4 regions of the Nocardia goodfellowii genome follow, and region 1 is predicted to be linked to each of the others. Evidence: riboswitches for the same ligand, from Rfam matches in the RefSeq annotation. Region 1 holds a riboswitch; each other region holds the start of a gene.
What was found. Region 1 has a riboswitch for S-adenosylmethionine ahead of metX (homoserine O-acetyltransferase MetX). Riboswitches for the same ligand answer to the same signal wherever they lie in the genome.
Positions count from the first base shown of each region.

Region 2: linked by a shared signal. The riboswitch ahead of BJ987_RS33115 (LLM class flavin-dependent oxidoreductase) and the one ahead of metX (homoserine O-acetyltransferase MetX) in region 1 are both predicted to bind S-adenosylmethionine.
Region 3: linked by a shared signal. The riboswitch ahead of BJ987_RS07390 (rhodanese-like domain-containing protein) and the one ahead of metX (homoserine O-acetyltransferase MetX) in region 1 are both predicted to bind S-adenosylmethionine.
Region 4: linked by a shared signal. The riboswitch ahead of BJ987_RS03830 (aminotransferase class V-fold PLP-dependent enzyme) and the one ahead of metX (homoserine O-acetyltransferase MetX) in region 1 are both predicted to bind S-adenosylmethionine.

Region 1 is NZ_JAGGMR010000001.1:184,589-188,265, forward strand. Features, by position in the region: gene BJ987_RS00900 (hypothetical protein) at 1-95, opposite strand, end outside; gene BJ987_RS00905 (winged helix-turn-helix transcriptional regulator) at 142-411, shown strand; gene BJ987_RS00910 (hypothetical protein) at 540-869, shown strand; gene metX (homoserine O-acetyltransferase MetX) at 915-2,060, opposite strand; SAM riboswitch class IV at 2,136-2,246, opposite strand; gene BJ987_RS00920 (TetR/AcrR family transcriptional regulator) at 2,357-3,058, opposite strand; gene BJ987_RS00925 (MFS transporter) at 3,209-3,677, shown strand, end outside.
Region 2 is NZ_JAGGMR010000001.1:7,147,185-7,150,861, forward strand. Features, by position in the region: gene BJ987_RS33105 (glycosyltransferase family 2 protein) at 1-399, shown strand, start outside; gene BJ987_RS33110 (hypothetical protein) at 549-1,514, opposite strand; SAM riboswitch class I at 1,717-1,811, shown strand; gene BJ987_RS33115 (LLM class flavin-dependent oxidoreductase) at 1,823-2,908, shown strand; gene BJ987_RS33120 (ABC transporter substrate-binding protein) at 2,905-3,677, shown strand, end outside.
Region 3 is NZ_JAGGMR010000001.1:1,713,932-1,717,608, forward strand. Features, by position in the region: gene BJ987_RS07380 (FAD-dependent oxidoreductase) at 1-1,321, opposite strand, end outside; gene BJ987_RS07385 (Rv0361 family membrane protein) at 1,572-2,024, shown strand; SAM riboswitch class IV at 2,076-2,191, shown strand; gene BJ987_RS07390 (rhodanese-like domain-containing protein) at 2,207-2,623, shown strand; gene BJ987_RS07395 (O-succinylhomoserine sulfhydrylase) at 2,691-3,677, shown strand, end outside.
Region 4 is NZ_JAGGMR010000001.1:922,731-926,407, reverse strand. Features, by position in the region: gene BJ987_RS03830 (aminotransferase class V-fold PLP-dependent enzyme) at 545-1,858, opposite strand; SAM riboswitch class IV at 1,906-2,020, opposite strand; gene BJ987_RS03825 (LysE family translocator) at 2,136-2,783, shown strand; gene BJ987_RS03820 (Pls/PosA family non-ribosomal peptide synthetase) at 2,932-3,677, shown strand, end outside.

The DNA.
Region 1 (3,677 bases):
AACGGCTCGGCGGGCACCGGATCCGGACGATAGTGCCGGGAGGGTGCGGCGAGTACGGATGGCTTCGGGAACCGAAGGGCTTGTGAGTGCCCCACCCGTCAAGTCCTCGATCGCGTAGCCGGTAAGTGAACGGTGCTCATCGTGGACGCGCTCGCCGACGGCACGCTGCGCTATACCGATCTTCAGCGCCGCATCGACGGCGTCTCCCGGAAGATGCTGACGCAGACCCTCCGTCAACTCGAAAACGACGGATTCGTTTCGCGCACAGCGCATCCCACGGTGCCGCCGCGGGTGGAATACACGCTGACCGACCTGGGACACAGCTTGCGCACGCCGATCGCGGCGCTGCGGGAATGGATCGAGACCGATATCAATCGGATCGAAGCGGCGCGGCGCGAGGCAGCGAAATGACCATGGAAGGTCAGTTGAGTGGCATCGCCGCGACGGCCACCCGGCGTATGGTCGAGCCATAGCCTATTAGGGTGCCGTCCCAGACCTCGGCGGCCGTCCGATGCACCGACCCAGCGTAGGGAGACGGCATGCCAGGCAACTTCGACGGCATCGACTGCGGGCTGTTTCCGTTGTGGACGGTCGCCGCCTTTGTCCATGGGAACGGCGAGGCGCCGGTGGGGACAGCCAGCGCCCGCGATCTGTCCATGGCCGCCGGCCTCGTGTGCTCGTATCTGCCTGTCCCGCAAGCTGATTTCGCGGGCTACTACCTCATCGCGACCCGCGCCGACTCCTACAAAGACCGCTTCACCAACAGCGCGAGCGCGCCGCAGTGGCGCAGTACCCCACTGCACGAAGCCGACGGCTGGGCCGCCGGACCGTGGAGCGTGCTCGAATCACCGCGGGCAGCAGGCGATTAGCGAGGTCGACTACGCCCTGCTGCGCTTACCGTCTCGGCGCCGAGCTCACACCGTGGCGCGGTTCTCGCGCGCCAGACGCAGGGTTTCGATGAGCAGCTTGGATACCGCGGCCGACTCGGTGAGGAACCCGTCGTGGCCGTCGCGCGAGTGCACGACCTCGAGCCGAGCACAACCCGGCAGTCCGTCGGCGAGTTCCTGCTGAGTACGCAGGGGGTAGAGCCGGTCCGAGTCGACACCGCCCACCACGCACGGCACCGGGGTGGCGGCCAGCGCAGCTCGCACACCGCCGCGACCACGACCGATATCGTGCCGGTTCATCGCTTCGGTGAGCAACACGTAGGTGGCGGGATCGAAACGGGCACAGAGCTTTTCAGCCTGATGCTCCAGATAGCTCTGCACCGCGTACCGGCCGCCGCGCCACGGATCCTCCGCGCCCTGCGCGTGATTCTCGAAGCGGTGGTCCAGTTCGCCTTCGGTGCGGTAGGTCAGGTGCGCGATGCGCCGCGCCAGGCCCATGCCGGTCATCGGCGCACGACCGGTGCCGTGATAGTCGCCGCCCTGCCAATCGGGGTCGGCCTTGATGGCGGCGATCTGGGTGGTCTGGGTGCCGATCTGATCGGCGGTGGCCCGCGCGCCGACCGCGAGGATCAACGCGGCCGCCACGCGCTCCGGAGCGCCGACCATCCATTCCAGGACGCGCATGCCGCCCATCGAACCGCCGACGACAGCGGCCAGCCGGTCGATGCCGAGCAGGTCCATCAGGGCGACCTCCGCGCTCACCTGATCACGGATGGAGATCTCGGGAAACCGGGAGCCCCACGGCTTTCCGTCCGGCGCCAATGACGACGGACCGGTGCTGCCCTTGCAGCCGCCGAGCACATTGGTGGCGATGACGCACCATTCGTCGGTGTCGATCGGCGCGCCGGGGCCGACCATGCCGTCCCACCAGCCGGGCAGCGGGTGCAGCTCGTCGGGGGCGCCCACTACGTGCGAGTCACCGGTCAGCGCGTGCTCGACCAGCACCACGTTGTCGAGGGCGGGTGCGAGTTCGCCCCAGCGTTGCACCGCGAGCCGCACATCGGGAACCACGGCGCCGTTCTCCAGGCGCACATCCCCGATCGGGATCACGCCGAGTCGGCCGTCCGGAGCGGGCAGCAGCGATCGGAGGCTCGGTTCGGTCTCCACGGTCACGCCGTCTGACCGATCACACGGGAACAGACCGCCCCGTGGCGGTGGACAATTGCACACATGTGGGGGACCTCCTGAACAGCGCGCTTGCTCCCGTCTTTCGAGAGCCAGGTCATCACCCGGAGCACCCCACCGCTGCTGGAGGGTTGCCGACCAGCGAGCCGGGGCTTCGCGCTGGCACTCATGACCTGAGGGACATGGTAGCTGGCGGTCGGTCAACGATAGAAATCACGTCGACAAGATCACGCCGACGCCGCTGGTCCAGGCCGGAAAACCCGCCGATGACCCGCGGCTCGGACTCAGGTGGACAGCGGTGCGCCGCACAGGTCGCGGAGTTCGTCGAACGCGCGCAGCACGATCGCGCGCGTGGCGCGCGCGGCGACCCGGGGCTCGCCGGTGAGAACCAGGTCCGGGTCGGCGTCGAAGGCGATGTGGCACATCATCTGCCAGGTCGCGACGGCCAAGCGCACCTTGAGCGCGTCGGGTTCCATGCCCAGCCGATCCGCGAGCGCCGCGGTGACCGCCTCGGCCTTGCGGTCGCCGTATTCCATCGCGCGCGCGTTGACCGCCGGGCTGCTGCGCACGATGCGCTGCATCTTCTGGAACCGGCGGAACGAGATCAGCTCGTCGGCGGCGTTGCCCGCGGCCAGGTCGACCATGTGCAGGTAGGCATCGCACATTGCCTGTAGCGGGTTGTCGATGCTGGGCCGGGCCCGCAGCAGGCCGGCGATGGCCTGGCCGAAATCCTCCACCGGGCCGAGGACGATGTCTTCCTTGATCTCGAAGTACCGGTTGACGGTGCGCGGCGAGACGTCGGCCGCGTGCGCGATCTGCTCCACCGTCGTTGCCTCGAAACCCTGCTCGTCGCACAGATCGAGCGCTATTTCGATGATCCGCGACCGAGTCTGCTGCTTCTTGCGTTCCCGCAGCCCGGTGGCCGGCTTGCCGCCCGGCACCGGTTCGGGATCGGCGGTAGGGCCGGTCGATGAGTCCTCGAGCATGCCGCCACCATAACGCAGCTCATGTCTACTCTTGGCCGAATGAGTCAAATGTCGCACTACGACATTTTTCCCTTGACGCCAAAAGTCGCACGATGCCAGGATCGTCTGCGTACTTCTGAAACAGCTCGTCCCAGATGAGGGAGAAAATCCGTGACCCGAACTGCGCCAGCGGTTGACGCACCCGGAAAACAAAGCAGTTCCGCCCGGTGGTGGGCGCTCGGCGTGATCGCGCTGGCCCAGCTGATGGTGGTGCTCGACGCCACCATCGTCACCATCGCGCTGCCATTCGCGCAGCGTGACCTGCACATCAGCGATGGCAACACCCAGTGGGTGCTCACCGCGTACACCCTGATCTTCGGCGGCCTGCTGCTGCTCGGCGGACGTCTCGCCGACTACCTGGGACGACGCAAGATCTTCATGATCGGCCTGATCGGTTTCGCGGCCGCCTCCGCGCTGGCCGGTCTCGCCCAGAACGGCGCCCAGCTGTTCGCGGGCCGCGGCCTGCAGGGCGCTTTCGCCGCCCTGCTCGCCCCGGCGGCGCTCTCGCTGCTGTCGGTGACCTTCACCGAGACCAAGGAACGCGCTCGCGCGTTCGCGGTGTTCGCCGGCATCTCGGCGG
Region 2 (3,677 bases), 7.0 Mb from region 1:
GTCGCGGCGGGACGGCAGGCGCGGACCCGAATGTACCGGGGCGCAGCCGAACTCGACGCCGGGTACACCCGTTGGCTGTGGTCCGCTTACGGTGGTTCGCCTTTGGCTGCCGCGGGGGTGGGACTGCTTGTCGCCGTGGGGTATTGGATCCCGCCGTTGGCGGCGATCGGCGGGCGGGGCAAGCTGCGGCGCGCCGGACTTCTCGGATATGCCGCGGCGGTCATCGGGCGTCTGCTTGCCCGGTCCACCGAGACCGCGGCACCGCTGGGACGGATGGATTTCCTCGCGGCGCTGGCGCATCCGCTGTCGGTGGGCGGGTATGCGGTGCTCTCCGTCCGGTCGCACCTTGCCCACCGCGCCGGGACGTCGACGTGGAAGCGGCGTTCGGTCGGCAGCTGAGTCTGCCGTCACCAGGCGCACCGATTCCCAGGGTCTGAGCGGCGAACTCTGCTCGCCGTCACCGACTGTCGACTGAGTGGGGAAGGTAGGCCACGCATGATGTGGCCCGCCGGTCCGGGTCGCGATCAGCAACCGACCCATCGGAAAGATCAGGGCACCGTCGTGATTCCGACCGTCGGTAGGTAGAAACAGGTCCGGGCACCGTCGACCTCGGTGCCGAACACGGCGGCCAGCACCGTGCCGCGACCGGTGTCGACGGGAACCGCGCGAATGCCGCCCGTGGGGACCGCTCCGGCGAAGAAGTCGCGGACGGCCTGCTCGGCGAGCGGGCGAAGTCCGGCGGGGACCTCCGGGGGCACCATCCGGCTGAAGACCTCACTCAGCGGGCCCATCGAGGCGAGCCCCGCGCGACCGCTGTCCACGTTCAGCCATGCCACCCGCATGCCGGAGCCGTCGGCGCCGGTGTTGCCCGACGGGACGAAAGCGAACAAGGTCTGGCCGGGTTTCACGGCGGTCAGATCGAGGCCGGGGATCGCGATGTCGTGCACGGGCCACGGCCCCGGAACAGCGCCCGCCACGGCCGGGCTGCCGAGAGCCGCGCCCGTACCGCTGCACAGCGCCGCGGTGGGATAGAGGAACGGTGTCACACCGAGAGATTGCAGGGCCGTGAGGGTGGACGGTCCGACGCCGGGGGCAGCGGCTGGCGCGGGGGCGGCAGCCACGGCATCGGCGGCAGCCACGGCATCACCGGCTGGCGCGGGATCGGCGGCCACGTAATCGCCGGCAGCCCTGGGATCGCCGGCAGCCCCGGGAACGGCGGCAGCCCCGGGAACGGCGGCAGCCCCGGGAACGGCGGCAGCCCCGGGAACGGCGGCTGGCGCGCGATCGGCGGCAGCCACGGGATCGGCGCCTGGCGCGGGATCGGCGCCTGGCGCGGGGGCGGCTGCCATGTAATCGGCGGTGGCCGCGTGATCGGCTGGCGGGGCGGCTTCGGGTTGTGCCGTGGCTGGGGCCGGGACGCCGAGCGCGAGGGTGCCGAGAGCCAACGCCACTCCCATGGCGCGGGCGCGCTCCCGGGAGCGGCGGGAGCCGGAGTAGACGCGGCGGACAGGCACTGCGAACCTCCTTCGTCGGGACGATCGAGGTGCAACGGTACGCCCGCAAACTCGGGAAATCGGTCATTTCCGGCGCGCCCGGCGGATGGGCCGTAGTCGGGGCCGCGACCATAATCCGCGCTTCAGCGCGCGCTGACCAGGGCTGGGCTCACGGTGATTTCTACTCTTGTCGCCGAGTTCGCTTGCTCCCCATGATGTTCGAGCACCATCCAGAGCGATTGAGAGACCTGGCTCGCCGACGTCGCAGCAACCCCCCGGCATGCCGGGTGCGGGTGCTTCCGCCAGGAACGATGGAGGAACCCCTCGACATGAAGTTTCTGTTGTTCACCCTGGTGACCAGGGTGCCCGATCCGCGCACCGGCGTACTGCCCGAGACGCACGACCGGTTCCGCTCGGTGGTCGGCCAGGCGCGGCTGGCGGAGCAGCTCGGTTACGACGGGTTCGCCGTCGGCGAGCGGCACGAGGATCCATTCCTGTCCGCCGCGCCGCCGGTGCTGCTCAGTCACATCGCCGCCGTCACCTCGCGGATCACACTGTTCACAGCGGTGACGACGCTGAGTCTGCTGGATCCGGTCCGGGCCTTCGAGGACTACTCGACGCTGGACAATCTGGCGGGCGGACGGCTGGAACTGATCATCGGCAAGGGCAACGGCGCCGCGCAGGCGCGACTGTACGGGGTCACCACAGCGGATCAGTGGGACCGCAACCGCGAGGGTTACGAGCTCTTCCGGGCGCTGTGGGCCAGCGACCGGGTGACCTGGTCGGGCCGATTCCGGCCGGACCTGGTCGAGGCCCAGGCGCTGCCACGGCCCTACCAGCCCTCGATCCGGATCTGGCACGGCAGCGCGACCAGCCGCGATTCGGTGGAACTGGCCGCCCGCCACGGCGATCCGCTGTTCTCGGCGAATGTCACCAATCCGATCGAGCCGTATGCCGCGCTGGTCCGGCACTACCGGGAGCGCTGGGCGCACTACGGGCACGACCCCGCCGACGCACTGGTCGGTGCGGGTACCGCCGGGTTCCATGTGGCACCCACCTCGCAGGAGGCGCTCGAGGTGTACGGCCCGATCTTCCGGGCGCGACTGGCGTTGGCGCGCAAGCTCGGCCAGCCGATCGTGTTCGAGACGCTGGAGGACTTCGCGGTGCGCAGTTCGGCGCTGATCGGCAGCCCCGAGCAGGTGATCGACAAGGTCGGCCGCCAGCACGAGCAATTCGGACACGAGGTGATCCACCTGTCCGCCGAACCCGACGGGCGCACCGAAGCGCAGCACCGCGCGAGCCTCGAACTCTTCCAAGCCGCTGTCGCACCCGAGCTGCGCCGGCGTATTCCCAGTCGGCCCTTGGCTTCCGGCCGGACCGTCGATTCCCCGCAATTATCTGGAGTAGCACCGTGATTCGCACCCGTCATCGCCTCGCCGCGTTCGCCGGCGTCCTCGCCGCGGCCGGCACCGTGGTCGCCTGCGGTGGCGACACGGGCAGCACCGGCGCCGACGCCGGGCCGCCGCGGCCGGGCGGAACCTTGCGCTACGGCCTGTCGCAGGCCCCGACCTGCTCCGATCCGGCCCAGGCGGGCAGCAATCAGACGCACTATGTCACCCGGCAGATCGTCGATTCGCTGACCGATCAGGATCCGGAAACCGGCGAGCTGAAGCCGTGGCTGGCGCGGAGCTGGGAGGCCGACGCGGACGCGAAGGTCTTCACCTTCCACCTCGCCGACGGTGTCACCTTCAGCGACGGCAGCCCGCTCACCGCCGAATCGGTGCGCGACACCTTCGATTCCATTCCGAAAATCGGCGCCGCCAAAGCACCGCTGGGCAACGGCTATCTGACCAACTATGTCGGCACCACCGTGCTGGACCGCCTGACCGCCCGGGTGGAATTCAGCAAGCCCAACGCGCAGTTCCTGCAGGCGACGTCGACGACCCAGCTCGGCATTCAAGCGGGGGCGACGACGGCCAAGCCTGCCGAGCAGCGGTGCGACGGCAGCAATATCGGCAGTGGACCTTTCGTCTACGGCGGCTACCGCCAGGATGTCTCGGCCACTCTGGTCAAGCGGCCCGGTTATGCCTGGGGTTCCGCGGTGTTCGGGCATCGCGGCGAGGCCTACCTGGATCGCATCGAGTTCACCGTGGTCCCCGAGTCCGGGGTTCGCACCGGCAGCCT
Region 3 (3,677 bases), 1.5 Mb from region 1:
CCTCCGGCTCGCCCAGGGCGCGCTCGTGCGCGTCCAGGCGGTACCAGCCCTGCCACGTGGTGAACGGGATGCCCTTGCCCTCCAGGAAGGTGGTGACGGCGTCCAGCTCCGGCTCGGGGGCCGGGGTGAAGTTCGCGCTGTCGTCCAGCAGGCAGGCCACGGTCTCGTTGGCGTCGCCCTTGGTGTGGCCGATCAGGCCGACCGGGCCGCGCTTGATCCAGCCGGTGACGTAGGTGGCCGGCAAGTAGCGCGCGGCGCCGTCGGCGTTCTCGTCGGCCAGCACGCGACCGGCCTCGTTCGGCACGGTGCCCGCCTGCTCGTCGAAGGGCAGGTTGGTGATGTTCTGCGACAGGTAACCGACCGCGCGGTAGATCGCCTGGACGTCCCAGTCGCGGAACTCGCCGGTGCCCTTGACGTTGCCGGTGCCGTCGAGCTGGGTGCGCTCGGTGCGCAGGCCGACGACCTTGCCGTCCGCGCCGAGCACCTCGGCGGGCGACTCGAAGAAGTGCAGGAACAGCTTGTGCGGGCGGTTGCCCTGATCGCGGATCGCCCACTGCTCCAAGGTGTTGGCGACCATGTCGACCTGCTTGGAGTGCCGGCGCGCGGCCTCGGAGCCGGCGTCGTAATCGATGTCCTCGGGGTCGACGATGACCTCGATGGTCGGCGAATGGTCGAGTTCGCGCAGCTCCAGCGGGGTGAATTTGGCCTGCGCCGGGCCGCGGCGACCGAAGACGTGCACCTCGACGGCCTTGTTGGCCTTGAGGCCCTGGTAGACGTTCGGCGGGATCTCGGTCGGCAGCAGTTCGTCACCGGTCTTGGCGAGCACACGCGCCACGTCGAGCGCGACATTGCCGACACCGAGCACGGCGACCTTCTCCGCGTCCAGCGGCCATTCGCGCGGCACGTCCGGGTGGCCGTCGTACCAGGACACGAAGTCCGCGGCGCCGAAGGAGCCGTCCAGATCGATACCCGGGATGTCCAGCGCACGGTCGGCGTTCGCGCCGGTGGAGAAGATGACCGCGTCGTAGAAGCGCCGCAGATCGTCCAGGGTGATGTCGGTGCCGTAGTCGATATTGCCGAGCAGGCGCACCTGCTCCTTGTCGAGCACCTTGTGCAGGGCGGTGATGATGCCCTTGATCCGCGGATGGTCCGGCGCGACGCCGTAGCGGATCAGGCCGAACGGCGCGGGCATGCGCTCATACAGGTCGATGCTGACCTCGGCATCGGACTTCATCAACGCGTCGGCGGCGTAGATACCGGCCGGTCCTGCGCCCACGATCGCGATGCGGAGCGGGCGAGTGGCTGCACTCTGTTCGGTCATCTCTTACGCGCACCTTCGGTAGAAAAATAATGGCGTCCTTCTTAGCCTAGGCTAAGTCGACGCACCGCTGCGGTTGCCCCTGACGATGCGGCTGGTGCTGCTGGCTCGTAACTGCAAAGCCCCCAGGTCGCTCCCGTGCCGCACTGCCATATGGGTGATGACGGCGAGACCCCGGTCTCGCGATTCTATCGGGGACGCCTTCGGCCGCCTGCACGGGTGCCGCCGACCAGGGATAAGGGATCATCGACGCATGACCGAGCAGCAATCGACACCCGACGACGAACCCATCCAGGTCGACCAGACCGACAAGCGGTCCATGACGCCGTTCATCGCCGCCGCGATCCTGGCCGCGATCGTGCTGGTCGCCGTGTTCGCGGGCGGGCTGCTGTCCCCGGCTGAGAAAAATGTCACAGAATCCGACCGGATCGCCGCGGCTGTCGGCAATTACGTCGGCGGACGTGCCCAGCGTGACGAGGTGCCCGCGCCCGGCACCGCCTGCGCCGGATTCGACGAGGCCGAGTCGCCGCTGGCCGCGCAGTTCGGGCCGGGCGGCCGAAAGTCCGTGGAGATCGCCAAGATCGAAGGTCAGACCGTCAACGGTGACCGGGCCAAGGCCACCGTCACCACCAAGGCGGACGGCAAAGAGACCACCGCGACTTGGAATCTGGTCCGTTCCGACGGCAAATGGCTGGTCTGCGACTGAGCCGGATTCGGTGTTTGACAGCCCGGCCCCCGTCCAGGCAATCTCAGTTCAGGTCATGAGCACCAGCGTCAAGCCCCGGCTCGCTGGTCGGCAACCCTCCTCCGCGGTGGGGTGCTCCGGGTGACGACCTGGCACGCATCCGAACCCCGATGCGGCAAGTGCGGATTCACAGGAGGATCGACATGACTTACGCCGGCGACATCACCCCCCAGCAGGCGTGGGACCTGCTGCGCGAGCACCCCGAAGCCGTCCTGATCGACGTGCGCACCGAAGCCGAATGGCGCTTCGTCGGCGTACCCGACACCACCCCGATCGAGCGCCCCACCGTGCTCATCGAATGGGTCGACAGCACCGGCGCACGCAACCAGGCCTTCACCGATCAGCTGCGCGAAGCCCTCGACGGCCGCGCGCCGGAAGCCCCCGTGGTGTTCCTCTGCCGGTCCGGCCAGCGCTCCGCGCACGCCGCGACGGTCGCGACCCAACTCGGCATCACCCCGGCCTACAACGTGGACGAAGGCTTCGAAGGCCCGCTCGACGCGAACGGTCACCGCGGCGGCGCCGGCTGGCGTGCCCAGGGACTGCCGTGGCGGCAGTCGTGAGCACCTGGGCGCCGGCGGCAGTCGGAGCCGCCAGGTCGGGTACACACAGTTCGGTGGAGGAACAGTCATGATCACTGGTGGCGCATTCGACAAGCCGCTGCCCGAGGGCGTCGGGCCGGCGACGCTCGGCGTGCGCGGCGGCCTGCGGCGCAGCGGTTTCGAGGAGACCTCCGAGGCGCTGTACCTCAGCTCCGGCTTCGTCTACGAGAGCGCCGAAGCGGCCGAGGCGTCGTTTACCGGCGATATCGAGCATTTCGTCTACTCCCGCTACGGCAATCCGACGGTGGCCATGTTCGAGGAGCGGATGCGGCTGCTCGACGGCGCCGAAGCGTGTTTCGCGACCGCGAGCGGCATGTCGGCCGTCTTCACCGCGCTCGGTGCGCTGCTGGGCGCGGGTGATCGGCTGGTGGCCGCGCGCAGCCTGTTCGGTTCCTGTTTCGTGGTGTGCAACGAGATCCTGCCGCGCTGGGGCGTGGAAACCGTCTTCGTCGACGGCGACGACCTGGACCAGTGGGAACAGGCGCTGTCGGTGCCGACCCAGGCGGTGTTCTTCGAGACCCCCGCCAATCCCATGCAGACGCTGGTCGATGTGCGCCGCGTCACCGAGCTCGCGCACGCCGCGGGCGCGAAAGTGGTGCTGGACAACGTTTTCGCCACCCCGCTGCTGCAGCGCGGCTTCGACCTCGGCGCCGACGTGCTGGTCTACTCCGGCACCAAGCACATCGACGGACAGGGCCGGGTGCTCGGCGGCGCCATTCTCGGTGATCACGACTACATCGACGGCCCCGTGAAAAACCTGATGCGCCATACCGGCCCGGCGCTCAGCCCGTTCAACGCCTGGACCCTGTTGAAGGGCCTGGAGACGATGCCGCTGCGAGTGCACCACTCCGCTGCCTCCGCTCTGCGCATCGCGCGGTTCCTGGACGAGCACAAGTCGGTGAACTGGGTCCGCTACCCCTACCTGGAATCGCACCCGCAGCACGCGCTGGCCACCAGCCAGATGAGCGCCGGCGGCACCGTGGTCACCTTCGAACTCGACGCCCCCGCCGGCGCA
Region 4 (3,677 bases), 740 kb from region 1:
GCCGTGGACGACCTCCGGAGATGTCGGGGAAGTTATCGCTCTCCTACGTCAAGTTCATTGGCCGGTTGAAGATGGTGGCATGACCCTGCCGACCGTGGTGGGCTTCTCCAACGGGGGTGACGGTCGTGGTCCAGTAACGCTGTCAGGTCGCATCAGGCAAATGCCGTGAGTACGCACATGGTGTGGGCACACATGGGCTTTGATCGTGCAGCGGGCTCCCCTTCTTGACCTGCGCAGCGCTCACTCTCCAGGTCGCGCATCTATATATGCGACTCACCATGCCGACTGGAATGCGGGAGCCGGGGGATGGGGCGTCGGATGATGCGGGGCATGGCTATCAATATGGGGCCGCCGGAGGGGCAGACGGATGCGGAGTTGTTGCAGCATCTTGCGTTTTGGCGGCGGAAGGTGCGGGAGTACTCGCAGAGCAGAGAGCCGGAGGTGGTTGCGCAGGGGCGTAGTGAGGTGGAGAGGTTTCGGGTGGAGGCGGTCAGGCGGGGATTGATACCGCCGCCTGAGCTCGACTTTTGATTGGGGGCGGGGGTCAGTTGATGCAGGGGGCGGCGCCGGTGGTGGCGTCGGTGAAGTCGCGGGTTTCGGGGGTGGGATTCCAGAGGCCGTCGGTTTTGGTGTAGGTCCAGTCGGGGCCGTTTTCGACGAGGGTGGCGATGGCTTGGATGAGGCGGTCGACGTCGGCGGAGTTGGAGCCGAGGCCGATGCTGGCGCGCAGGGCGCCGTCGAGGCCGAGGCGGGCGAGGAGGGGGTGGGCGCAGAAGCGGCCGTCTCGGACGCCGATGCCGTGTTCGGCGGAGAGGTAGGCGGCGACTTCGCCGGGGGCGAAGCCGTCGAGGGTGAAGGCGACGATGCCGACGACATCGGGGCTGTCGGACCACAGGCGCAGTTGGGTGACGCCGGGGATGGCGGACAGGCCCGCGCGGAGGCGGTCGGCGAGTTCGCGTTCGTGGGCGATGAGGGTTTCGGGGTCGATCTGGCAGAGAGCGTCACAGGCGGCGGCGAGGGCGGCGGCGCCGAGGACGTTCGGGGAGCCGGCTTCGTGGCGCTGCGGTGCGGCGGCCCACTGGGCGTCGGTGGTGCTGACCTCGCGGACGGCGCCGCCGCCGGCCAGGTACGGCTCGGCGCGGTCGAGCCAGTCGCGGCGGCCGACGAGGACGCCCGCGCCGAAGGGGGCGTAGAGCTTGTGGCCGGAGCAGGCGAGGTAGTCGATACCGGTGTCGCGCAGGCTGATTCGGCGGTGCGGTGCGAGCTGGGCGGCGTCGACGAGGATGCGCGCGCCGCACTGGTGGGCGATCTCGGCGAGACGTTCGAGCGGCAGCACTTCGCCGGTGACGTTGGAGGCGCCGGTGACAGCGAGCAGCGCGGCGGGCTTGCTGCACAGTTCCGCGACGAGTAGCCGGATGGTCTCCTCGATGGTGTCGGCGGCGCGGACGACGCGGCGGCCGTGCTTGGTCCAGGGGAGGAAGTTGGCGTGGTGCTCGATGTCCAGGACGACGGTGTCGCCGGGGACGCAGGCGGCGAGCAGGTTCAGCGAGTCGGTGGTGTTGCGGGTGAAGACGACGACCTGGTCGTCGGCGGCGTCGAGGAACCGGGTGACCGAACCGCGGGCCGCCTCGTAGCTCTCGGTGGAGATCCGGGAGGCGTAGCCGGCGCCGCGGTGCACGCTGGCGTAGAACGGCAGCAGCTGCTGCACACGGTCGGTGACCTGGGCCAATGCGGGCGCGCTGGCGGCGTAGTCGAAGTTGGCGTAGGTGGTGGTTCCGCCTTGGACGAGCGGTACCTGGAGGTCGTCGCCGGACACTCGCGCCAGCGGTGCACAGGTCTTGGTGGCCACAGCAGTCATTACGTAGATCCCATCGTTCCAGGGACTCGCAATCGAGAGATCGGTCGAGTCCGCGCTTGCCGCGCCCGATTGGACGAACGGCCGGGTCGTCACCCGGAGCACCCCACCGCGGAGGAGGGTTGCCGACCAGCTAGCCGGGGCTTAGCGCTGGTACTCATGACCTGTCCCGAGATTGGCAGACGCACCGGCGCGCTGTCAACTGTGCGGTTCGGGTGAATGAAAATGCATCCAAAAGAATAATGTTGCAATATTCGATCCGATGGGGTCCCATGGAGGGGTGACACTTTCGCTGCTGCTCAGCTTCGTCGGACTCTGCATCCTGCTGTCGCTCACGCCCGGACCGGACACGTTCCTGGTGCTGCGCTATTCGATCGCGGATGCCCGACCCGGTATCGCGGCGGCGATCGGTTCGGCACTCGGCGGAATGGTCTGGGCGCTGGTGGTGGCGGCGGGTGTCGCCGCGCTGCTGGAGCAGTCCGCGACGGCCTATCGGGTATTGAAGCTGGTCGGCGGAATCTACTTGCTGTACTTGGGCGTTCGCGCGCTGGTCGAGCTGCGGAAGCGGCGGCAAGAAGCCGCCGCGGCGGGCGACGAGCTGGCGGCGGTGCAGGCGCGGCAGCCGGCGCCGGCGTCGATTCGCTCGGCGTTCACCGCGGGGGTGATCTCGTGCCTGTTCAACCCGAAGGTCGGGTTGTTCTACCTGGCGGTGCTGCCGCAGTTCCTCTCCGAGGTCACCTTCGTCAACACCCTCGCGCTCGGCGCGATCGAATCCTCTATCGCCGCAGTCGAAATGGTGCTGGTCGCGGTACTCGCCTCGCGGGCGGTCGCGCTGCTGCGCAAGCCCGCCGTGCGGGAGCGCCTGGAACAGGCCTCCGCGGGCATTCTCGCTGCTCTGGGCATCGGCACCGCCGCCTCGGCGGCCTGACCGAGCGTGCGGTTCGCACGCGGAGATCGCCCGGTACCGGAGGTACCGTGGACAGCTGGTCACCGTGGTGTTTGCCCACTGGTAACCCTGGTAGTGCAAGATTTCCGCCGTCTGCGCCAGGTAGGTCTATGAGAGGTGGGCAGGACGTATGCTCCAGCCGGAGGTCGACGCCGTAGCGGGCGAGGACGCGCTGTCGAATCCGTTGCTGCGCGGTCCGCTCGCCCCGCCCGAGCGGACCTTGGTCGACATCCTGGCCGCGACGGCCGACGACTATCCCGACGCGCCCGCCCTCGACGACGGTACGACGGTGCTCGGATATGTCGAGCTGCTGGACGAGGTCGATACCGTGGTCGGGCGGCTGGCCGCGGCCGGTGTGCGGGCGGGGGACCGGGTCGGGGTGCGGATGCCGTCGGGCACCAGCGCGCTCTATGTCACGATTCTGGCGGTGCTGCACGCGGGCGCGGCCTATGTGCCGGTCGATGCCGACGATCCGGAGGAGCGGGCGCGGCTGGTCTTCGGCGAAGCACGCGTCAGCGCGATCGTCACCGATCGCGGGATCGAACGCACGGGGTTCGAAACCCTCACGGCGATAGCCGATTCCACCGCGCCGCCGGTCCCCGCCGACGATGCCTGGATCATCTTCACCTCCGGGTCCACGGGGACACCGAAAGGTGTGGCGGTCACGCACCGCAACGCCGCCGCGTTCGTCGACGCCGAAGCCCGGCTCTTCTTGCGGGACGCGCCGATCGGGCCCGGTGATCGGGTGCTCGCGGGGCTTTCGGTCGCCTTCGACGCCTCCTGCGAGGAGATGTGGCTGGCCTGGCGGCACGGCGCGTGCCTGGTGCCCGCGCCGCGGGCGCTGGTGCGCACCGGGGCCGATCTGGGCCCGTGGCT